4 regions of the Brevibacillus sp. 7WMA2 genome follow, and region 3 is predicted to be linked to each of the others. Evidence: predicted binding sites of a transcription regulator. Region 3 holds the regulator's gene; each other region holds the start of a gene.

What was found. Region 3 encodes Rex, which represses fermentation and respiration genes when NADH is low (regulators of the CRP and FNR family bind a similar motif). Its sites were predicted from a motif close to TTGTGAAATATTTCACAA; they were not measured.
Region 1: a site for Rex is predicted at 3,986-4,003, ahead of GOP56_RS04480 (DUF438 domain-containing protein). Genes of this name have one in related genera too.
Region 2: a site for Rex is predicted at 2,754-2,771, ahead of GOP56_RS06100 (NarK family nitrate/nitrite MFS transporter). Genes of this name have one in related genera too.
Region 4: a site for Rex is predicted at 2,390-2,407, ahead of GOP56_RS15215 (flavocytochrome c). Genes of this name have one in related genera too.

Annotation. Positions count from the first base shown of each region.
Region 1 covers NZ_CP048799.1:1,107,702-1,113,679, forward strand. Annotated here, with positions in the region: gene shc (squalene--hopene cyclase) at 1-957, shown strand, start outside; gene fabZ (3-hydroxyacyl-ACP dehydratase FabZ) at 1,705-2,130, shown strand; gene GOP56_RS04480 (DUF438 domain-containing protein) at 2,602-3,831, opposite strand; gene GOP56_RS04485 (Crp/Fnr family transcriptional regulator) at 4,138-4,827, opposite strand; gene ric (iron-sulfur cluster repair di-iron protein) at 5,048-5,755, opposite strand.
Region 2 covers NZ_CP048799.1:1,684,235-1,690,212, reverse strand. Annotated here, with positions in the region: gene GOP56_RS06115 (radical SAM protein) at 1-838, opposite strand, end outside; gene GOP56_RS06110 (hemerythrin domain-containing protein) at 974-1,492, shown strand; gene GOP56_RS06105 (TIGR04053 family radical SAM/SPASM domain-containing protein) at 1,521-2,627, shown strand; gene GOP56_RS06100 (NarK family nitrate/nitrite MFS transporter) at 2,888-4,180, shown strand; gene GOP56_RS06095 (Crp/Fnr family transcriptional regulator) at 4,241-4,948, opposite strand; gene GOP56_RS06090 (hypothetical protein) at 5,170-5,978, shown strand, end outside.
Region 3 covers NZ_CP048799.1:608,722-614,699, reverse strand. Annotated here, with positions in the region: gene GOP56_RS02675 (cell wall elongation regulator TseB-like domain-containing protein) at 1-89, opposite strand, end outside; gene GOP56_RS02670 (hypothetical protein) at 108-818, opposite strand; gene GOP56_RS02665 (hypothetical protein) at 952-1,131, shown strand; gene GOP56_RS02660 (amidohydrolase) at 1,229-2,521, opposite strand; gene GOP56_RS02655 (redox-sensing transcriptional repressor Rex) at 2,559-3,182, opposite strand; gene GOP56_RS02650 (ComEC/Rec2 family competence protein) at 3,194-4,135, opposite strand; gene dinG (ATP-dependent DNA helicase DinG) at 4,216-5,978, opposite strand, start outside.
Region 4 covers NZ_CP048799.1:3,619,682-3,625,659, forward strand. Annotated here, with positions in the region: gene rihC (ribonucleoside hydrolase RihC) at 1-74, opposite strand, end outside; gene GOP56_RS23600 (FMN-binding protein) at 409-765, opposite strand; gene GOP56_RS15215 (flavocytochrome c) at 799-2,265, opposite strand; gene GOP56_RS15220 (FAD-dependent oxidoreductase) at 2,744-4,072, shown strand; gene GOP56_RS15225 (aminopeptidase) at 4,180-5,130, opposite strand; gene GOP56_RS15230 (flavin reductase family protein) at 5,303-5,842, opposite strand.

The sequences.
Region 1 (5,978 bases), 500 kb from region 3:
GTCTGGAATACCGCTTTATTGGCTCATGCTATGCAAGGAACCGGGGTTTCTGCATCTGAGCCTACAATTCAAAGCGCTGGCCGCTATTTACTCTCTCGCCAGCATCATAAATATGGTGATTGGATGATGAAAAATCCTTTTGTTTTACCAGGGGGATGGGGTTTTTCCGATATCAATACTATCAATCCCGACGTCGATGACACAACGGCTGCATTAAGAGCAATAGGCAATTTAAGAGAAACAGACCCGACCTTCCACCATTCATGGGATCGAGGTCTCAATTGGCTGTTATCGATGCAAAATGCCGATGGAGGCTGGCCGGCATTTGAGAAAAATACGGATAAAAGAATAGGAAATTGGCTTCCCTTCGATGCGGCAGACGCAGTTAGTACAGACCCTTCTACGGCAGATTTAACAGGTAGGACTTTGGAGTTTCTCGGCAACAATGCAGGATTTACCATCGGCCATCCCCAGATTCAAAAGGGGGTGAAGTGGCTTCTAAGCAATCAAGAAGCCAATGGCTCTTGGTACGGGCGATGGGGCATTTCTTACATTTACGGCACATGGGCCGCTATTACCGGCCTAATGGCTGTCGGAGTCTCTTCTGAACATCCTGCAATTCAGAAAGCTGTACAGTGGTTATTAAAAATCCAGAATGAAGACGGGGGGTGGGGAGAGTCATGTAAGAGCGATATTGTTAAAACATATGTTTCTTTAGGTGCCAGTACACCTTCTCAAACCGCGTGGGGAGTGGATGCCCTCATTTCAGTGTTCCAAAAGCCAATTCCGGCGATTGAACGTGGAATTCAATTTTTAATTGATTCCGAAAAAAATCAGGACTGGACGCTATCCTATCCGACAGGAGGAGGATTACCCGGCGGTTTTTACTTTCACTACCACAGCTACCGGTACATTTGGCCTTTGCTTGCTTTAGGTAATTATAAAAAGAAATATTAAATATCTCTTTATGTTTTTTGTTTCACAAGGATATATGGATAAGGTTTACACTCTGGATGAAAATGGACATTTTATGGTTTTGCTGAGGCTTATACTACAAATGAAATTCAATCTTGATAGGAGAATCAACGGTTCACTTAGAGATCCCACCCTCATTTAAGTAACATCAGGGAAGTTGCACCGAATAAAGAGCAGATTACGACTGCTCTTTTATTTTTGTGAAAAAGGGTGTTATTGACAGGGATTTATGTACCCAAATCATTTGCTACATTTAAACTAAGAGGGCAACCTTTCGTTCCGGAGCCGCCCGGTCCTAGATAAAAAAAACTCCATTCCAAGAAGAAGGTCCGAGGGGAGGATTACAACCTTTCGATTAGGTTCAAATTGTTGAAACAGGTCAAACTAGCTTCATGCCCCGTGTTGGCTATAATGCAATATAATTAATTTGATTTGCTGAATGCTAATTAAGAAACAGTATTCAAGGAGAATCTTTATAAATAACTTTCCACGAATGAAAAACCATCCCTACTACCATTGGGTATTTTAAGCATTTTCACAAATAAGTGCTGACCAAACATTCATTTCTTTTTTGTGATAAGGTAGATTTGTTATACAGCAATCAAAAATTACTATGGAACGGTCTAAAATCATTAGCGAGAGTAGGTGAGAGCTACCATTTTATAGTACTAACTATTAGTATGAAGTGATAAAATTGTGATAATCGGCAATTATTCAGGGGGAATAATGATGGTAGATACTCAACAGATTATGGATGTTATTAGACATCGTTATCCATTTCTTTTAGTGGATAGGATATTGGAGTTAGAAAAAGGGAAGAGAGCAGTTGGTATAAAAAATGTTACAGCGAATGAGGAATTTTTTACAGGACATTTTCCGAATGATCCGATTATGCCAGGTGTGTTAATTATAGAGGCATTAGCTCAGGTAGGAGCCATTGTGATGCTGACAAAGGAAGAAAATAAAGGGCGCTTAGGGCTTTTAGCCGGTATAGATCATTGTCGTTTTAAACATCAAGTAAAACCTGGAGACCAGATTCGTCTAGAGATTGAGATTACTCGATTAAAAGGTGCTATTGGGAAAGGCAAAGGTATTGCTACAGTTGATGGAAAACTAGCTTGTGAAGCGGAAATAATATTTGCATTTGGGGATTAAAAGACACTGATTAAATTGAAGAAAGAGATATGGAATAAACTATTCTTTTATTTCGTATTGGGCAGGATTCTGTTGCGCATAAAATAAGTTTGAACGTTATTTCCGCATGTAAAGCGAAAGTATTCAGAAGACCATAGGAGGTAGGTAAAGTTCAAATTAACGTAATAATTGTTATGTAAACTAAATTTAAATGAAGTAAAGATAATCTTTAAAAGTAGTCTGGTTACAAGCCCATAAGAGAGGTACCATAGCTACTAAATCGGGAATCCTCATTATTTTCTGGAGCAATAACGCGTTCAAAAATATAGAATATGATCATAAAAAAGCTCTCACAAACTCGAACCACTATTTATTTTTAATTGCCTAAGAATGAGTCAATAGCCTGAACCGCTGAGGGAGGTTGAATCGCTATACAGGCTAGGATTCAACCTCCTTCGAAAACGGTCAAGGTAATTCATGACAATCCCAAGCTTAGGAGAGTATTCGTTTTTCGCCTTCAATTTCTTGAATAGGACTAATATTTTGTGTAAACTCAAGGGTGCCCATATATTCACCATCTTCACTTCTTATAGCGAAATAGCGAATGTATACATATTTGTCCTGAAACTTAATCCAGAAATCTTCACAATCTTTATTACCAGCTTTAAAATCTTCTAAGAGTTTTTCAACGATATGAACACTTTTCGGAGGATGGCAGTTTTGAACTGTTCTGCCTATTACTGCTTTCGTGCGAGCAAAAATCCGCTCTTTTCCATGGGAGAAGTAACGTACCACATCATCCTGATCAATGAATGTAATATCCACGGGCAAGTGATTCATGAGCATCTCTAATTGCTTTAAAGAGAGAATGCCTGTTTCCATACGAATAAAACCTTCAGATATAGACTGTTGTGCGATAGCTTGTCTTTCAGGCTTCCATACACCGGCAGGACTTGTCAAGCAAAAGCCAATCTCATCACTTTCATGAGCAATTTTAATCCATTCGTCTTCCGTAAGATTTTGTAATGCCATAGGAAATAAGATATTTTCCTCTTTAAAAATCATTTCATTGACTTCGCGGATAACAAAAGAAAGGCCATCTAAGACTGCTTTTTTGTCTCCATTGTAGTTTGTTAATTTTTGTTTAACATTTTTAATGCTATTGCGAATACCATCATCGACGCCCCACATGACTTTTGTTGGCCCATAAATGCCATACTTCTCTAAGAAAGGGAAAAGTAAATTCTCTTTTCGGCTGTAATGTTTATCGATATCCAGCAACAGATTTAAATCTTCCATAAGCAAATAGACGTTTTCTTTCTTATCTTCTTTTTCAAAATGCTCATAATGCTGCTTCAGTTTGAAGTTCACAAGATGATTTATTTCTTTATTCTCAAGCTTAAAGGTATGAATCGGATGGCCAGGTTGGTCTTCTGGTTTGTCTGATCTATGGATTTCCTCAATGGAACCTTTAAAAATGGCAGCATGAACCGAGCATAAGCGCTGTACCTCTTCAACTGGAATTCCTTCTTCCTCCATGAGAGCTTGTTCTAATTGAGAAATTTCTGCAACCGTAATATTCCCAACAGCTTCTTCAAATTGAGCCTTCACATCTTCTACACTTTTCCCTTGATGGAGATTTTTTATAATTTTTTTTAAGATAGCTTGCCTTTCAAATGAGTTCATGCTTTTTTGTTCACGATTATTAATTATTTCACTCATAGGAATTCTCCTTTACTATTTGCTTGTGCTTATCATTTGATAAAGAACCAACGCGATCTATTTACCTAAAACCATCAATTTGCCAGTTTGCTCACTTTTAACAATAAGTGATAGTAATTCTCAATGAAAGTGTAGCATAGAGAGAATGAAAAGTTTGTGAGTGAAATCACAAACTTTTTGAAGGCTTTACTAGAATTTGTGTAAGGAAGCTGATAGGGGATAGCACTTAGGCTATGAAAAGATGCAGCTAATCAAACTTGAATGATGAACTTCTTATTTTGAAAGATTAGGCGGGAGAGGTTTCCATTATGCGATTTCTTCCTGCAATCTTTCTGGAGTCAGAATAAAGAATCCGTTTTCATCAATATCAATCAGCTTTTTTCTTTTTAATCGATTAATTGTGCGGTTAATTGTTTCCCGAGAAGTGCCAATCATACTCGCGAGTTCACGATTCGTAAATTGAGTCGTTATTTTGTATTTATCCTGAATCTGGATGCCATTTGATTTACATAAGCGAAGCAATAGCATAATAATTTGTTCATAGGTATCATGAAGAATTTTTTCCTCTAATCTATTCTGGAGATCCACAATCTTTTCTTCTAGAGTTTTAAACAATGTAATACATAATCGAGGATACTGAAGTAAAACATTCTCAAAATCAACGATTGGTATAACAACTAATTCTGCAAGCTCTAGTATCTCGGCATTTGCTGGGAAAGTACCTTTTTGGAAGAATCCCGCATGCGGAAACATTTCTCCAGCTTGGAGTACAGAAACAATCTGTTCTCTTCCGGTTTTATCTGTTTTTTGAATTTTCACCTTACCCGAATGGATAAAAAATATACGATCAAGTGAATCACCCTGTAAAAATACAAAAGACCTTGCTTTATACGTTCGAACCTGAGAAATATCCACTATAGTTTGAAGCTCTTCATCCAAAAGTTCGTTAAAAAGGGGGATACTTCGCACATGCTTCTGAATTAAATCTTCTTTCATATAGACAACTCCTTACCCAATCTAGGCATATTCTTTCTATATAATATCAATGGCTACATGTAGCAAAAGATGGTCTAGAAGGAAGGTTAGAGGGTTTTGCCATTGTATTTGCAAATTGGGACATTGCATGCTTCCTGAAATCTTATACTCAACCCATAAAATATAGAAGAAATGGGATATGAGTGACTTTTTACTCATGTCCCATTTCTTAGGAAGAGGCTTAGGTTCGTGCTATTGCACGTGGGAACAACACATTATTTTCTAGATGGATATGCTGGAATAAATCGGCTTCAAGTGCCTCAAGGCGTTGGTAGACCAGACGATAAGTACCGCAAGCTCCTTCTGGTGGGGTAAAGTCATTTGTAATGGTACGAAGCTCTTTGATAATATTGCCGGCGTGGCTATGCTCATTCTCCAATTCTTCCACTACCTTGCAGAGTTTTGTATAATTTTCATCTGTTGCATGCTGCTCAAATGCTAAAATCAATGGGAAATCCTCAGTCTCCTCTTTTATTAAATGCTGTTCCAATTCTGTTTTTAACTCATGAAATAACGTATGAATTCGAGCTAAATGTGGTTGTTGCGATCCATGAACGCGTAGCACTTTTGTTACATAAGGGCTTAACTGTGGCAACTCTTCATTTAAGTAACGATGATGTTTATTCACAATATAGTCAATTAATTCGCTATACGAGGCAGTTGTCCAATCAATTACAGATTCATTTAAAAGCTTTGTATCATGATACAGGGTGTTTAATTTTGTTATCACCTCATCAGCCAATAAATTTCTTTCTTGAATAGCGTCAATAAGGGGTCTATTACCACCGCAGCAAAAATCTATTTTATATAATTTGAAAAGGTCGCTTGCCTTTGGAAATTTTGTTACAATCTCACCAATAATAGAAGACTCGGTAAATGTATGTTCCATATGAATGCCTCCATAAAGTTTAAAATTTTGTATCTGGATTAAGAATATGAATAATTTTAAATTTATGTCGTGATTTCAATCACTTAAAATGTGTTAATTTTGTCATCACTTGTTTTAAACATCCATTCATTTTATAAAGGGAAGATAAAGTACGTATTAAAAAATAGGTAGTAGGTGAACGTATTTTAGCTGGAGAGCTTTTAGAGAACCAGGGGGTATTTTG
Region 2 (5,978 bases), 1.1 Mb from region 3:
CCCATATGCGTCCTGCTAGCTCAGGATCGGTTTCCATTACTTTTAGGTAGAGATAGATTGCATCTGCATGGTTGTCAACTGTTAAAATTTCGCGAGGTTGTCCTGATTTTTGGAAATAATGAATTTTTTCAATGATAAAGTCTAAAGCCTCACGTGTTTGCTGATGAGTAATATCATCCTCGACTCCTCCACGGCCTGCATAGACGAGATGATAGAAACAGACACGCGGAATATTCTCTCTTTCAATCAGGTCAAAAATATCTGGCAACGCTTCAATGTTGTGTTTGTTCATCGTAAAACGAAGGCCAACCTTTTGACCCACTGCCATACAGTTTCGAATTCCACGAATGGCTAAATCAAAGGCACCTTCTTTTTGACGGAAAAAATCATGCGTCTTTTGCATCCCATCCAAGCTTATGCCAACATAGCTAATCCCTAAGTCCTTTAAGCGCTTGGCCTTTTTCTCATCAATAAGCGTGCCATTGGTTGAGAATGTAATGCGAATACCCCGAGAAATAGCATGCTCGGCTAGCTCAAAAATATCTGGTCGAATGAGAGGTTCACCGCCCGAAAACAGGATAACGGGTACCTTCATATCCGCTAGCTGATTAATTACATCGTGGGCTTCCTCTGTGCTTAGCTCTCCTTCATATTTCTTATTTTCGGAGCTGGAGTAGCAATGTAAGCAATGAAGATTGCAAGTTTTTGTAATATTCCAAGCAACAACGGGTCCATACCCATGATGGGTTCCTGTTTTTTGATTTCGAGAAGCCTCTGAATATCGCAATTTATCTCCGAAGGTCGTAGTTGTTTCTAGTAAACTGGAAAGTCCTATCATTATATCCTCCCCTAAGCCTTTGTACAAACTTTCACGGCCTAATTCTAGCAAATAGCTGGAAAAGATTTTGTGAGGAATATCACTTCTTGGAATAGCCAACTTGGTTACAATCAAAAATAGCAAGGAGGGATTGGTATGCTGGAATACGAGAGCGATTTCGCTATGAAAAAGAAACATGAACACATTTTGCTTTCCTATTTATACAATGACCACAGCGAGCTGGATGGAAAACTAAAGCACATTCTGTCTCTGATTCGTTATGGCACAAAATGGAACGAAGCATTGCATGAAGATTTACATCGTTTCCTTCAATTCCTTCAAACAGATTTCCGTCGGCACATTATGGTGGAGGACGATATTTTATTTTTTACGTTGACGAGTCGACTGGCAACATTAGAGGAGCCATTACTGCTCATTAAATCAGAACATGACCGATTATTAGAGATCTCAGATCGAATTGGGATCGAATTGAATCAGTGTGTGCAGCTGGAACAAAAAACCTCGACGATGGTTTGTTTACTGAAGCAATTTGATGAGCTATTTGAAGAGCATACGATCAAGGAGGATCGGGTATTGTACCCGATGGCCAATAAACTGCTGACATTAGCTGAAAAGGATAGTCTGTATCAGACAATCTCCAAACATTATAAATAGATACCATCATGCCAATGGAGTGAACTAGATGAATTACGACCAGAATCCTTTTATCGTGATTTGGGAAGTGACGCGTGCGTGTGCATTGCGTTGTTTGCATTGTCGCGCCGTAGCGCAGCCCAATCGTCATCCCGACGAGCTGAGTACAGATGAAGGGAAGGAATTGTTAGATCAGATCAAAGAAATGGGTAATCCTCTTCTTGTTTTTACTGGCGGCGATCCATTAATGCGGGAAGATTTATATGAATTAATCGATTACGCAGTAAAAATTGGATTACGTGTCTCTATGTCACCTAGCGCTACGCCGCGTGTAACAGAAAAAGCGATCGTAAAAGCAAAAGAGGCTGGGCTATCACGCTGGGCTTTTAGCCTAGATGGTCCTACCGCAGAGGTGCATGATTATTTCCGCGGAACACCAGGCTCGTATGATATTACCGTAAAATCGTTGGCTATATTGAAAAAACATGGGTTACCTGTTCAACTAAATACAACGATTTCTGTTTATAATGCGCATTTACTAGAAGAAATGTCCCAAATGGTGGAAGAATGGGGCGCAGTTCTATGGAGTGTTTTCTTTTTAATTCCTACAGGAAGAGGGCAGGCAAGTGATGCGGTATCCCCAATGGAGCAGGAGCGCATTTATCGCTGGCTGATCGAGAAGAGTCAGACTGCTAGCTACAGCATCAAAACAACAGCGGCCCCTGCCTATCGGCGAGCACTATACTTTGCAACACAAAAGGGCATGAATACCCAACCTGAGAAAGTGAAAAGAATGGATCATTTAGGACGTTCAGCTGGAGGCGTTACGGACGGCAAAGGCTTTGTGTTTATTTCTCATGTAGGGGATGTTCAGCCAAGCGGATTTTTACCAATTAATTGCGGAAATGTACGCCAAACACCTTTGGCTGATTTATATCGTAATCATGCAGTCTTTCAATCGTTACGCTACCCGGATGGCTATTCGGGTAAATGTGGCGTCTGTAACTTCAATCAGGTATGTGGCGGATCACGCGCCCGTGCTTATGCCATGACAAAGGATTATTTGGCAAGCGATCCTTCATGCATGTATAACCCGCCAAAATGGGAAGAAGGCTATGGACAAGATCATTGGGCCACTTTTAACACAACAAAATGACCATAATATAGAACATTGGAAAAGAAGCAAGAAATGTTAGGTTGACATGGCTTGCTTTTTTTGTATGTCATTTTTAAATTTATATATATTAATATATTTTTGTACAAAATGTGAAAAAACAAAACCATGTGATTAAAATCACAAAGCACTATATAAGAGTTGGGTATGATTTGTGATGTAAAAAAGGTTGTATATATAAAAAAGTTCAATTTCGTTTAAAAAATAGGTTGAGCGTTTGAACTTATTAGAGGAGGTAACCTATGTCAACAAAAGGAGTAATGAAATGGGAGCCTGAGAATCCAGAATTTTGGGAATCTACAGGCAAAAAAGTGGCCAACCGTAACCTTTGGATATCTATTCCAGCCCTTTTACTTGCTTTTAGTATTTGGTCCATTTGGTCGGTTGTTGCTGTGAATCTGAATAAAGTCGGGTTTCAATTTACAGCAGATGAACTATTTAGCTTAGCTGCTCTTCCAGGTCTCTCAGGTGCTACACTGCGTATTTTATATGCCTTTGTTGTTCCGATCTTTGGGGGGCGTAATTGGACCGTATTCAGTACAGCGACTTTGTTAATCCCAGCCATTTGGATTGGATTTGCTGTACAAGATCCGTCTACCTCCTATGAGACAATGGCATTGCTCGCCATTTTGTGCGGCTTTGGTGGTGGTAATTTCGCTTCTTCCATGGCAAATATTAGTTTCTTTTTTCCACAAGCGAAGAAGGGTTCTGCCTTGGGGTTAAACGCGGGACTTGGGAATCTTGGTGTAAGTGTAGCACAATTTCTAGTACCAATCGTAATTGGAATTAGCGTATTTGGAAATATCGCTGGTGGACCACAAACAAGCGATACAACGCAATTATGGCTACAAAATGCTGGATTTATTTGGGTAATCCCGATTTTACTGACAACAATTGCAGCTATGTTTGGAATGAATAATCTTCCGATGAAGCAATCGATTACAGATCAATTGGTTATTTTTAAACGCAAGCATATGTGGATTTGTTCGTTTCTCTACACGATGAGCTTCGGGTCCTTTATCGGCTTTGCAACAGCATTTCCATTGCTAACGCAACACCAGTTTCCTGATGTGAATCCGTTGCAATATGCCTTTATTGGTCCTCTATTAGGAGCATTAGTTCGGCCGATTGGTGGTATGCTGGCAGATAAGCTTGGTGGGGCAAAGGTAACTCTCTACAATGTGATTCTGCTGATCGCTGCTACTGCTGGTGTTATCTACTTCATGAATGCTAAAGAATTCTGGGCATTTTTCGCCTGTTTCATCGTGATTTTCTTTACGACGGGGATCTGCAATGGCTCGGTTACACGAATGATGCCTACGATCTTTCCGCCAAAGGAAGCGGCGCCAGTCATCGGCTTTACATCGGCTATTGCGGCTTACGGACAATTCTTTATTCCCAAATCATTTAGTATGTCGATTAAGGCTACGGGTGCTCCAGATATCGCTTTATATGGGTTCTTGGTGTTTTATGCAGTAGCTTTGATCTTGCTGTGGTACTTCTATGCACGTAAAAATGCCGAGGTAAAGTGCTAGAGTATAACCCGGCTTGATTCAAACAAAAGAGTCTTGGTTGCCAGTGACCAAGACTCTCTTTTAAATCTGACATATTTCATTGGGACAATCATCACAGCAGATGGCATCTTTTAAAAAGGTAAGGTCCTTAATTAAAATATTTCCTTGGGAATTTTGCTCGATGACATCTTGTTTCTTTAAATCAGACAGCATGCGGTTTACGCTTTCTCTGGTTAGCCCAATAAATTGAGCCAAATCTCGATTAGTTAGAGCAAGCGTAATGTAAATCCCTTTTTCATGTGGTTCTCCGTAGCTGTTACTCAGCCGGATAAGCGTGGAGTATAGTGCTCCGATTTTGCCATTTAACAACAAATCACGGAATTTGGATTGGATACGGCGATTCATGATACCCATCCACCGCAAAAACTCAGCACAGAATATCCCATTTTTCAAGAGAAGGCGTTCTAAGGATTGACGGGGGATAATGTTGACTTCACCCGCTTGCAACATGCTGGCGGTAGTGTTGTAGCTTAAGCTCTCTTCGAACAATCCGGGTACCCCTACTAGTTCGCCATCGCTGAAGACTTGCAGAGTTAATTCTTTTCCGTCCGTCGTCGTCTTTGTCAGTTTCAATTGTCCGGATTCAATCAGGTATAAATGATCAGCCTTGTCTCCATCCATAAAAAGCACGGAGCCAGCAGCAAATTTTTTAGAAATAGAAATCTCTTTTAGACGCTGGGTAAAGTCAGGGGAGACTTGTTGAATGAATGTAAATCCTTGATTGCCCACAACGAGACCTCCATGCAAATTGACGTTTTCTTGCGTTTTATTATAGCGATGAATAACTAGAAATGAAAGGCACTATTTCACAATGTTAAAAATTTGTGCAGGAATAAGTGATGCTCATCACAATGAGCAAGAATTGAATTAAGTACAATGACAATCGATCATCACCTAAAAAAGAAAAAATAGGGCAAAAAAAACGAAAAATTACAGGGGGGTAGTAGATCATGGATCGTGCTTTTGCATCCAAATTTGCCAAGAGAGCCTTTTGCATAATCTTGGTGCTGGTTTTCTTATCATATGTAGGCTCAAGATCATTTACACATATGGATTTAGCCTTATACGGGTATATGATTGGCACAATCGTGTTTATTGGCGGATTTTTATATCGATTTGGCGCGTGGGCAGAACGTCCACCTACTAAGCTTATCATTAAAAAGGGGATAAAATTACTTTTTCGTAAAAATAGCCCTAAAACAGCAACCGAACAACTGGTAACGTATCGCTTCATCTGGAATCGCCATTGGTATCGTTGGACTCAGCATATCCTGATAGGATGGGGCTGTATGCTTGCCGCTTTCGTAACCTTCCCGCTTGTTTTTGGCTGGATGTATTTTACGATGCCGATAAACGGAATGTACACGGTTGTATTTATGGGAATTGATTTAATGACGATTCAGGCAGATGGAATCTTAGCCTATTGTTTTTATAATGCGTTAAACATTAGCGCCTTTATGGTGATTGCTGGTGTTTCAATGGCCTTGTATCGACGGTATAAGGATATGCAAGCACGTGCAGAACAAAGCTTTGTTTATGATTTTTTACCACTATATTTATTAATGGCTATCAGTATCACAGGTCTATTCTTAACCGCATCTAATGTCTTTTTGGCAGGCTTTGGTCATCCCGTATTAAAAATGATTCATCAGTTCTTTGTTATTATTACATTAATTTATCTGCCGTTTGGTAAGCTTGCACATGTGCCATTCCGTCCAATGAGTGTGTTTGCACGCAATTATCGACTTCATTACAGTGA
Region 3 (5,978 bases):
TCAGACAATAAGCTGGAAAGTAGCTGATACAGGGATGCGCCTAGCACAACAAGCGCACATGCTGAAATGATCAAGATGCGTTTCCACACAATGATTCTCCTACTTCCCTAAAAATTAAAAATCAGTTGATCTGATCTATCGCCCTTCTGGTTCTTCAACTGAAGCAAGACGACCATACGCTTCAACTGCTTTCTTTCATCATCATACCACAATTGATAGTTAATTGTAGTTGATTGCTGTAATTGTACAAGTTCATTTTCTACAGGAAAAGAAGGTCCCAACCATTCTCGTAAAAGGTCTTTGACTTTTTCTGGCTGTAGGCTAACGCTATACCCTCGCAAACCTGCTTCATCTCTTGAAACGATTGCGACAGGCTGTAGCTGTGAGATTTGATCCTTCAAGATTGAGGCATGCTCAGATGGTGTGAACAAGGCATAGGGCAGTACGTTCAAATCCCGTAGTTCATTATCTATGACGAGCGAAGCACCTCGATTGTTACGTTCAATTTTCACTTTTTTTCCCTGTAATGCTCCCGTTAGTTGAAAGTGATTGCCTCGATAGCTCCCTGTAAAAGGTTGATTCTGTATCTTGACTCCAAATGGAGTTGCTTTCTCTACAAAAAGCTGATCAATCAATTGTTTTAGATTGGTGTTATTTTGATTTTGATCGGCATTCCATCTACTTTTGTCATGTAGCTCCTTCGTCCTGTTTTGTGCTACAGATAGCTTGTCTGTTGCTTGTCCCAATAATACACCCAAACCAAATAAGCATGCTAATATTGGCACCAACAGCCAAAGATACCGTTGCTTCACGTACATGGGTAACCCCTCCCTTGCGTATCTCCTAACAATTATGAGATACAAGAAGGTTTTAGAACCACGTGGAAAACTTACTAATTATAGAGTCATGAGAAGGAGCCATACTATCAGTACACCACAAGGAGGTGAGCGTGTGAATCAAACCGACAGGAGCCTTGTCCTACCAAAACAGGGTTGGGAACAACACGATTTGTACGAATCCTGGGTAGGTCTGTCCTCACCGCTGCGTACCTTGCCACCTACCGCTACGCTCTCTGTTCGTCACTCCTCACTTACAGATTTATGGCAAACAGAGATGCAACGGACGGATTAAATTTTTTCTCTGCCTACACACCTACACTACACTGTCTCCTGCCGTATCAACCACTTGGCAGGAGCCTTTGTCATATGAAGAGGTGACTTTTATGAGTTTATTGCTTTAAAAGCGCAAACACACGATTCACTTCAGCGATTGCTTTTTGTTCATCCATTGTGATTAACTCTTTATCTTTCATTAAGAAATGCCCATCAACAATTGTATCTGTTACATCATAGCCATTTGCTGCATAAACAACATGGGAAATCGGATCATTTGCCGGTTGGAAATGTGCTTGAGCAGCATTTAGCATAATCATATCTGCTTTTTTCCCTACTTCTAATGAGCCTAAGCTGTCTTTTTGGAACACAGCATCTGCCGCATAACGTGTAGCCATACGAAGCGCTTCTTCTGCCGGAACCACTTCTGGATCATAGGAAACACCCTTATGCAGGATAGCCGCTAATTTTAGCTCTTCAAATAGATTTAAGTTGTTGTTACTTGCTGAGCTGTCAGTTGCCAAACTTACACAAACACCTTTCGCAAGCATCTCAGGCACTCTTGCTACACCACTTGCCAATTTTAAGTTACTAATTGGATTATGAGCTACTTTAACATTATATTTAGCCAATGTATCAATTTCTTCATCCGTTAAATGCACTGCATGGGCAACTAGTGTAGGGTGATTAAATACACCTAGATTTTCTAAGTGAGCAACAGGGCGTACACCGTAATCCTGAACGTTTTGTTCTACTTCTGCTTTTGATTCAGACATATGGATATGTAATGGTACGTTTAACTCGATAGCCTTCTCAAGGATTTGCTGGATGTACTCAGGAGAGCACGTATAAGGTGCATGCGGCGACATCATGGTATGGATACGACCGTTGGCTGCTCCGTTCCAACGTGATGCGAAAGATGCAGCTTCTTGTAATTTCTGCTGGCGTTCTTCTTCTGAGCAGAAACCAATTACCCCACGGCATAGTACACCGCGCATCCCGGATGCTTCCACTTCCTGTGCTACTGTATCCATATGATCATACATATCTACAAAGGTAGTTGTACCGGTACGAATCATCTCGATAATGGAAATAGCTGTACCCCATTTCACATGCTCCGCTGTAAATTGACCTTCCATTGGCCACATTTTATCTTCCAGCCACTGTTTTAAAGGTAGGTCATCCGCAAATCCGCGCAGTAGAGACATGCCTACGTGACCATGTGTATTAATAAATCCTGGCATTAGATATTTATTCGTTCCATCAATGATCTCGTCATATGCTGATAAATCTTCTGGCGTTTTACCTACATATGTAATTTTTCCCCCATCAAAGCCAACTGCTCCATTATAAATAACCTCATTTTGTTCATTAACAGTAATTACGGTTGCGTTGGTAATGATTTTCATCAACGTAGACACTCTCCCTTTATCTGTTAGTCATTACTTAGTTTAAATAATACGCTAAGCTTTGCAAGCTGGAAGTCAAATCGTTATGATCAATTTTTACTTCTTTTTCGGTGCGAATGGTTGTTGGGGCAAAATTGAGGATCGCTTCTATTCCAGCTTCGATCAGTTTATTTGCCACTTCCTGTGCGGCGGAGGCTGGCGTCGTAATTATCGCCATCCGAATTTGTTTTTCCTTGATGATATCTTCCATTTTATCAATCGGTTCAATGACCAATCCACCTAAATCCTTACCTATTTTTTGCGGGTCGGCATCAAAAATGGAAACAATTTTCATGTTATCTTTTAAATACACATTGTAATTGGAAATCGCTTGACCTAGATTACCGGCCCCCACCAACGCTACATGGATCACTTGGTCCAATTTCAAGATATGACGAATCTTTTCAATCAAGTAATCTACGTCATAGCCAATGCCTTTTTTGCCAAAGTCACCAAATGCAGACAGGTCCTTTCGAATTTGGGCTGGATTAATATCCATTGTTTTGCCCATCTGTTGGGAAGACACCGTTTTTACCTGTAGTTCCTGTAGATTTGTTAAATATCGCAAATAGATCGGCAGACGGCGAACGACCGCTTCAGAAATTTTTGGTACTTTCCCCATAAATTGCACTCCTAACTTCGTTGTCTATCACGTGTAGAGGTCTTGACTGCCTTTAAAACCTTATAATCTTGTCCGTTAGAGAGAATGGTAATTGACCCATCCCGGCTAGTCACATACGTATCTGCCCATGATTCCTCCAAACGCTCCACCACCTCACGCATGGAGTCTTTCCATTGCTCACGAACAATACCGGTCTGCACAACAGCAATCTGGGGATCAACCTTAGTTAAGAAGGATTGAATAGAAGCCTGATTGCTGCCTTGTGCCGCAACCTTTAAGATTTCAGCCGGCAGTAAAGAAGGGTATTTCGCAAACAAACGCTCCTCTGCTTTTTCATTGATGGCACTGGTGAATAAAAACTGGAGCTCTCCTTGGGTCAGACTAAACACAAGCGAATTATCCTGTGGTGATAAAAACAGGTTCTCGCTGGGATGTAAAAATGTGATCACCACATCTTTCCCATCCAGTAATTGATCCTTTTCCTTTACATACACAACTTGCTTTTCCCTAGATATATGGATATTACTGTGAATTACGAAGGCTGTCAATTTTGGCATGTAAATCTTATCAAATTGAATTTTCTCCGCAAGCTTATCATAGCCGCCAATATGAGTAGGTAAATCGTTTGTCAATAACAGGTAATCCACTTTTGTAACATGGCGCTCAAGTAGTAAGGAAACCAATTTTTCCGTATCTTTTTCGCTCCCTGTATCAATTAGCATCGTTTTACCAGAAGGGAAGCGAATGAGCGTACTTTCTCCTTCTGGTAAAGAGAAAAAAGTAGTGGTAAGCCCCACAAAATCTTCCTCCTGTTCAACAGCATCGGGGTCCTCAATATGCTGTTGCTGATGTGCTATCGCAATGGGGCGGCTTGCTTCAACGGTTTGGGATAATGCAAAGATCATCATGCCTATACAAATAACTAGACATAGGTTATGTCGTTTTGTAGTCATGGATCTGCTTCCCTCCTACTTTATGGCTTGGGTAAAATTCATACAATCATTTTAGATTTGTTTTTCCTAAGGGACTGATTTTATTGTAAAAAAGGAGCTATTCGCTCACGTAATGTAGTCCATGGACCAGTCTCTACCTGATAAGGCGGCAAAGATTGCAAAAACATACGACCATATTTAGATTCAATGATGCGTGTATCAAATACAATTACAACACCGCTGTCTGTCTGTTGACGTATTAATCGACCCACTCCCTGCTTAAAACGAATAACTGCATGGGGCAAAGAAAGCGTCATAAAAGGATTCTTTTTCTCGGCCTTCAGCCGCTCCGAACGTCCTTCTAAAAGTGGTTGGTTGGGCGGTTGAAAAGGGAGACGAACAATGATCAGACAGCTCAGTACATTTCCAGGTATATCTACACCCTCCCAGAAGCTATTCGTACCCAGAAGCACTGTTTTTGTCCCGGTTTGAAAGCGACGTACCAACTTGCTTCTATTACTTGAATCTACTCCATGGCCTAATAGTTCAAACTCTTCACCTTCGAGTAAGCTTTTCATTCCTTCATAAACAGTTCTAAGCATGCTATATGAGGTAAATAAAATCATTGTCCGCCCCTCACTTGCTCGAACAGCATCAACGCAGCCAGCAATTACGGCTTCTACAAAACGCTGTTCTCCTTCCTTGTTTACAGAAGGGAAATCGGAGGGAATCAGGATGAGTCCTTGCAGCGCATAGTCAAAGGGCGATGGGAGTGAGAGTGTTTCGACCCGTTCTTCTGGAAGATTAGCAAAACCCATTCGCTCCATAAAGTAAGTAAACCTATTCTTCACTGTCAGTGTCGCTGAGGTCATAATAATACTGCGTTTTGGCTCCAGTAAAGTTGTACGCAAGGTATCAGCTATATCTAGTGGCGTTTTAAAGAAAAAGAGTTGTTTGCGGGATGTTCTTGTTTCTATTTCCATCCAGCTTACATACTCATCCTGCTCTTCTACTAACAAAAAATGAAGCTTTACAGCCACTTGACTGATTTCTTCTACTAAACCAGCTGCATCCGTTTGCAACCGCTGTAAGGAGTACGGAGCTTCCCCATTAGAAGATGGCAGAATACGTAACAGTTGTTCAATTTCCTTGGCTACATTCCCTAACTTTTGTAAAATGAGATCGCTGGATTTTGCAAGCTTCTTATATTTTTTCTTAAAGTCTTCTGTTTTATATCGAAGTGTAGCTCTTTGAGATTCCCCTGTATCCATACCCCGTTCAGAACCCCAATGATAAAAGAGTTGTAGCCAGTTCGTAACAGCCTCTTTTAGCATTTGCTGCTCAATCCTTATTTGTTGTAGGTGCTGTTCTATTCTTGCCTTTTCAGCTGGTTGCCACATTTTCAACTCATTGGCTAACAGGAGTAGCATTTGCTTTTCTCCTTCTGTTCCAAGCTGCTCTACCAATTGAAACAATTCTACGCTGGAGAGCTGTGTCCCAAAATGTTGACTTGCTACTTCATCAAGCTGATGCGCTTCATCAATAATTGCAACCTCAAATGATGGCAATACACCATTCTCCTTATCAATATCACCAATTAATAAGGCATGGTTAACAATAATCACATCAGCCTCTTTTGCTTGCTGCTTCGCTTGGAAGTAAAAACAGCGGCTAAACCACGGACACTCTCGATTTAGACAGGAGGCTGTGTCACTTCTGACTGATTGCCAAAAGGACTGCCCACTCGGACTTAAACTAAGCTCCTCTACATCACCTGTAGTCGTTTCGGTAAGCCATGTTAAAATCTGTGCTTTGGCTAGCTGTATATCCTGTGTGGCCCCCTCCTGGCTCTCTATGCTTTGTT
Region 4 (5,978 bases), 2.3 Mb from region 3:
AGAGCTGCTGCAATTGCTACTGCATCGTCTATTCCCGGATCGGTATCAATGATAATGTGGTGTATTGGTTCCATCTCGATCGTCCTTTCTTATCCATTATGTAACCGTTTACGCATCTTATTGTAAGGATGGGCTAGCTAGTTCGTCAATTACAAGAGAAAAAAGATACGACTAGACCAGCACTGCGAGAGTTATATTTTCATAAAGAAAAGCCGCTCCCTACAGGAACGGCCTTACATCCTTCTATATTCTTTGTAAGAGTTTTACTCCAAAAAAACTCTTATTTAAGTAACGAAATGTAATAATGCTCCGAACAGATAAGGTCAATCGTGCTGATCTGATAACTCACTAGTTCATACCGGCTACCGCTACTGGTCTAATCCTTCTCTTATCTTTTGTCTTTCTATGTTACTTTTTCGCTTTTTCCAAGGCTTGATTAACTGCCTCTTTTACAGCACTACTAGATTTAGATGCACCAGAGATAGCCTCTACACCCTCTGTGCCTTGTTTTTCGATGATCTCGGGGATCGTGTTCTCCATAACAGCTTCAATCAGATTTTGGGTTTCCTCATGCTCTAGGATCTTAATACCATCGATTTTGCCTGCCTTCACTTCTACAGACACTTTAATATCGCTACTAGCACCGCGGGCCACACCTTCATATGAACCGTCCTTAAATTTACCGGTATCAGCTGTCGCTCCACAGCCAACAAGCACCATCGCCGCCATCGCTAGCATAGCTACTAGATAAAATAGTTTTTTCATAATCATTCTCTCCTCAATTTCTTGCTTTCAAGATTACTTCGCGGCCTTTGCTGCATTTTGTCCTGCAATGCGACCAAATGTTACGATATCAGCCATAGCATTACCACCTAGGCGGTTACCACCATGTACGCCACCTGTAACTTCTCCAGCTGCATAAAGACCCTTAATGATTTGGCCTTCTTTATTCATGACTTCTGCATTGGTGTTGATTTGTAGGCCACCCATAGTGTGATGAACCGCAGGAGTTACTTGAATGGCATAAACCTTTCCTTGGTTTAATTGAAGAGGTAGGTCATCACGCTTAAACTCCTTATCTTGTTTCGCTGCTACCGCATCATTATATGTTTTTACGCTTTTCATCATAGCGTCTTTATCTACACCGATTTTACCAGCCAGCTCTTCGACAGAATCAGCTTCTGTTACTAGCTGCATGTTGAAGTACTCTTCTACCGCTTTTAGACCTTTTCTTAATCCGTCATCAAAGAACAGGTAAGCAACACCATCTTTTTGATCCAAAATACCTTTAGACACTACGTCACGAGTTAATAGCTCGTTGATGAAACGTTTCCCGTCTTTATTGATTAGAATAGCTCCATTTCCGCGAACAGCTTCTGTTACCATCACACCTTTTTCAGGAACAACTGTTGGGTGGGTTTGGATTTCAGCCATATCAACTAAATTGGCACCAACGCTTTCGCCCAACGTAATCCCTTCACCCAATGCTCCTGGATGGTTGGTTGTCGCAAAGCCTTTTAGCTCTGGTTTATAGGAAATAACCATCTCCTGATTAGCTGAAAAACCACCTGTAGCTAAAATGACCACCTTTGCATTAATCGTGTAAGCCTTACCATCTTTATTCTCGGCTTTTACACCAGTAACTTTGCCCTGTTGATCTTTGATAATTGCGACCGCTTTATTTTTGACACGGACATCAATATTTTGTTCTTTTACTTTATTCTTTAAAGTAGATATAACATTAGAGCCTACAGCCGCTCCGCCAGTCGGACGATGAATACGGCTTACACTTGCTCCACCCGCACGGCCAACGTCAGATAAATCAGCCCCCAATGATTCTAGCCAAACCACAGAATCTTTCGCTTGCGTAGTCAGAATTTTTACTAGCTCAGGGTTATTCTTATTGTATCCGCCCTTCATTGTATCTTGGTAAAACAGCTCTTGGCTGTCTTCAATTCCTTTTTTCTTTTGTGCTTCCGTTCCCGCTGCATTTAATCCTCCAGTAGCGCGAGTTGTGTTACCTCCGACCATCGGCATTTTTTCCAGTACGATTACCTTGGCACCAGCATTTGTGGCTTCTACCGCGGCTGATAGACCTGCACCGCCTGCACCAATTACTACGATATCCGTACTTTCATCCTGAGGAGTTGCTGTCTCGGTTGTAGCCTTGCCTTCCGTTGCACCCGGAGTCGTTGTACTACCGCATCCAGACAGCACGGGAACTGCCAAAAATGCAGCCATCATAAGAGACATCCATTTCTTCATGTTGAATCCTCCCTTTTTTCTACTACTTGATAAATGGATATTCAGTACCTTTTTCTTCTCTTTTTTATATGAAAGCAATAACGTTATCCTTCGATGGTAGTATAAACAGTAGATGTTCTAATGTATGTGAATAATTTCACACCATATTTTTCTAAGTCCATCCATGCACCCTTCTTATCTCGTTTTTTTCAAATGTAAGGTATTTTCTGTCATAATCAGACAAGTGCCTCATCTGGATTCAAAAGAACTTTATCTACTTTTATTCTTGTATGTATGCGGTTCTTACCCTATTTATAGCAGAACGTGCATAGTGAAAAAAGCAACGATTGTGAATGTGATAACATTCACAAAACGTTCACTGTCATCTTTACTAATACGCCCCTATAATAAACAGCATAAACACTATTACAACAGTGTTTATCGTAAAAAGAGGAATAACAGACTTGCACATAAATCCTAACTGCTTGGAGGACTAGCTATGAGAATTGCTGTTATTGGATGCACACATGCCGGAACTGCCGCTATTGTTACTGCTGCTAAGTTATATCCAGATGCTCACATTACCGTTTATGAACGAAATGATAATATCTCCTTTCTTTCTTGCGGTATTGCCTTGTATGTAGGTGGTGTAGTGAAAGACCCGCAAGGCTTGTTCTACTCTTCCCCAGAGAAATTAGCTGAGCTTGGCGTGGTTACCAATATGCGCCACGATGTGATCTCAATAGATACCGATCAAAAAACATTGGTCGTTCGCAATTTAAATACAAATGAAGAGATCATAGATTCCTATGATAAATTAATCGTTACTACTGGTTCTTGGCCAATCATGCCTAACTTAGCAGGAATTGAGCTAGACAATATCGTACTGTCCAAGAATTTTAACCACTCCAATACCATTATTGAAAAGGCAAAAACAGCTAAAAATGTAGTCGTCGTTGGGGCCGGATACATTGGGATTGAATTAGTCGAGGCCTTTGAAATGAATGGCAAGCAGGTGACTCTCATTGATAGTGCTGATCGGATTCTAAACCGTTATCTTGATGAAGAATTTACTCAAGTTACCGAAAAAGAACTACTGGATCATGGTGTCACACTTGCTCTAGGTCAAACTGTTACGAAATTTGAAGGCATGGACGGTAAAGTGACAAAGGTCATCACCACAAAAGGCGAATACGAGGCTGACTTGGTGATTCTATGCATTGGCTTTCGTCCCAATACAGGCTTGCTTGCAGGACAAGTCGATATGTTGAGTAACGGAGCCATTATCGTAAATGAATACATGCAAACTAGCAAAACGGATGTGTATGCTGCTGGAGACAGTTGTGCGATTCGCTACAATCCTACCGGGCAACACACCTATATTCCCCTAGCCACAAACGCTGTACGTATGGGTACACTCGTTGCTAAGAATCTAGTAGCCCCTACCATGGCTTATATGGGCACACAGGGAACATCCGGGATTAAAATCTATGATTATAACATCGCTTCTACTGGAGTAACAGAAGGGGCAGCTTCAGACTTGGCTATCAATGTGAAAACTGTCACAATCGAAGACAGCTATCGACCAGAATTCATGCCAGAGCATGAAAAGGTCTTACTAAAAGTAGTCTTTGAAGAGACTTCTCGCCGCATTCTCGGAGCCCAAATCATGTCCAAGGCTGATTTAACGCAATCCATGAATACCTTATCTGTCTGCATCCAAAATCATATGACAATCGACCAGCTTGCCTTTGTCGATTTCTTCTTCCAACCGCATTACAACAAGCCTTGGAACTTCTTAAATCAGGCTGGCTTGCAAGCCATGTAGAAACAATAGATTCAACAGCTTCGTACACCTATTTTGCAAATAACCAGGTGATCAGCAAAAAGAGCGTCAGCCTAGCTAACGCTCTTTTTCTCTCATGCTTTTTTAACCTACACGCCAAGCAAGGCTCCCTGTTCCATTACTTTCTGCTCATCTAAATAGAAGTCTGGCTCCATTACAACACAATCAATATGTACACCTGCTGAGATGACTCCCCCAAAGGTATTGTTGCTTCCAAACGCTACATGAATTGTGCTGTATACCTTTTCATCCTCTAAAACAACCCCAGTAATACGAGCTTTATCATTCGTCCCTACTCCAAACTCGGCTAATAATCGGCCATCTCCATCGCCCAGCAATTCCAAAAGCTGTTTTCCGCTTGGGCCTTCTGCAGAGACAATGCGTCCTTTATCAATGGTAAGCAAGACAGGTTCTGTTAATTTTCCAATCCCAGCAATGGAACCATCTACAAGGATTTGCCCGGTAGCTGTTCCCTCTAAAGGAGCGATATAAGCTTCTCCGGACGGCAGATTGCCCGATTCTCCGGGATTCACATACACACCGGTACTGGGAATCCCTTTTCTTTGCTCAATGGAAAAGCTTAGGGAATAACCCGCTTTGTCAATTCTTACTTGCTTAGCTTCTGTCAGCATGCTAGCTACTTCTTCAGTTAGTTCTTTTACTTTTGCATAATCGGCCGCAATAGCGCCTGCCATGAACATATCCTCTGTTATCCCTGGCATCGTAGCCACCCTAGCTCCTGCTGCTACCGCATTTTTTCGGGCATGCGTATGAGTGAGCGAATGCTTGGTAATCCCAATCACTACGTCAGCCTTCGTCATAGCGATCGCTACGGCTTCAGGAGGCTCCTCCCCCGATTTGGTACGCTCCTGCATAACCATAAGTAAGGCTTGGGCTCCTAGACCTCTGCCTGCCTCATAGAGAGCCTCCGCTAGGTTTTTCTTGGAGTCATCCGTTACAACTAAAAGAGTTTCACCAGCTTTTACGCCCAACGAGCTTTGTAGCACACTTTTACTAATTTCAATGATAGATTGTTGCATATGAACCACCTTTCTCCTAGCGTTTGAGAAATTTTATTTACTCATTCCGACATATACTTTACCATGATCACCTTGCATAGGCACAGCTTGGACCGACCTTCCCTACTGTCGATTCTGCGACAAATACAGGATCTCTTTAACCACCTGTCGTGTAATTTGCCTCTCCGTGTCCCTAGCAATGAACGATCTCACCGATATAACAATAATAAGGATCATCTGCTATCACATGCTCCTGCCTAATCTCTTCGGACAGGACAGGTGCCGTAATTTCTTGAGCCACGATCACCTTACATTCATAATAACGCTCACAGTCGCCGATCACAGGTGTATCAATGACCTGAGAGTCTACAAGGGTTAATTGGCATGTAGAGATTTTATCCACCGTACGACCGGATTGTGTTCCACAGGCAAAGAGCTTTTCCCCCATATCTTCTGAAAAAGGAACACTAACCGTAAACTCCTTGGAAGCCTGTAAAAGCTGGGTGGTATGCCTACTTTTACGCACCATCACTGTCAGCGTGGGTTTTCCAAATAGAAAACCAATGCTACCCCAAGCAATTGTCATCGTGTTGATTTCTTCTTTGTCCTTGGTTGTTAGAAAAGCCCCTCTTCGATGCAGCCAGTCTGTTGCAAGCTCCATTTGCTCTAAAAAAGCCACGGGCATTTGATTTTTCGGCTCATGATCTTCTGTATTCCTTAGCTGTTGCTCCATCAAAAACACCCTTTCGATGTTTATCCTCCCTTTCATTGTACTGAGGATTTTCCCCTTGTCCCTTCTCTCTTTTTGACAAAAGCATGACGCACTTTTACAGCAAAAAATCCACCCCATGTATTAACACAGGATGGAT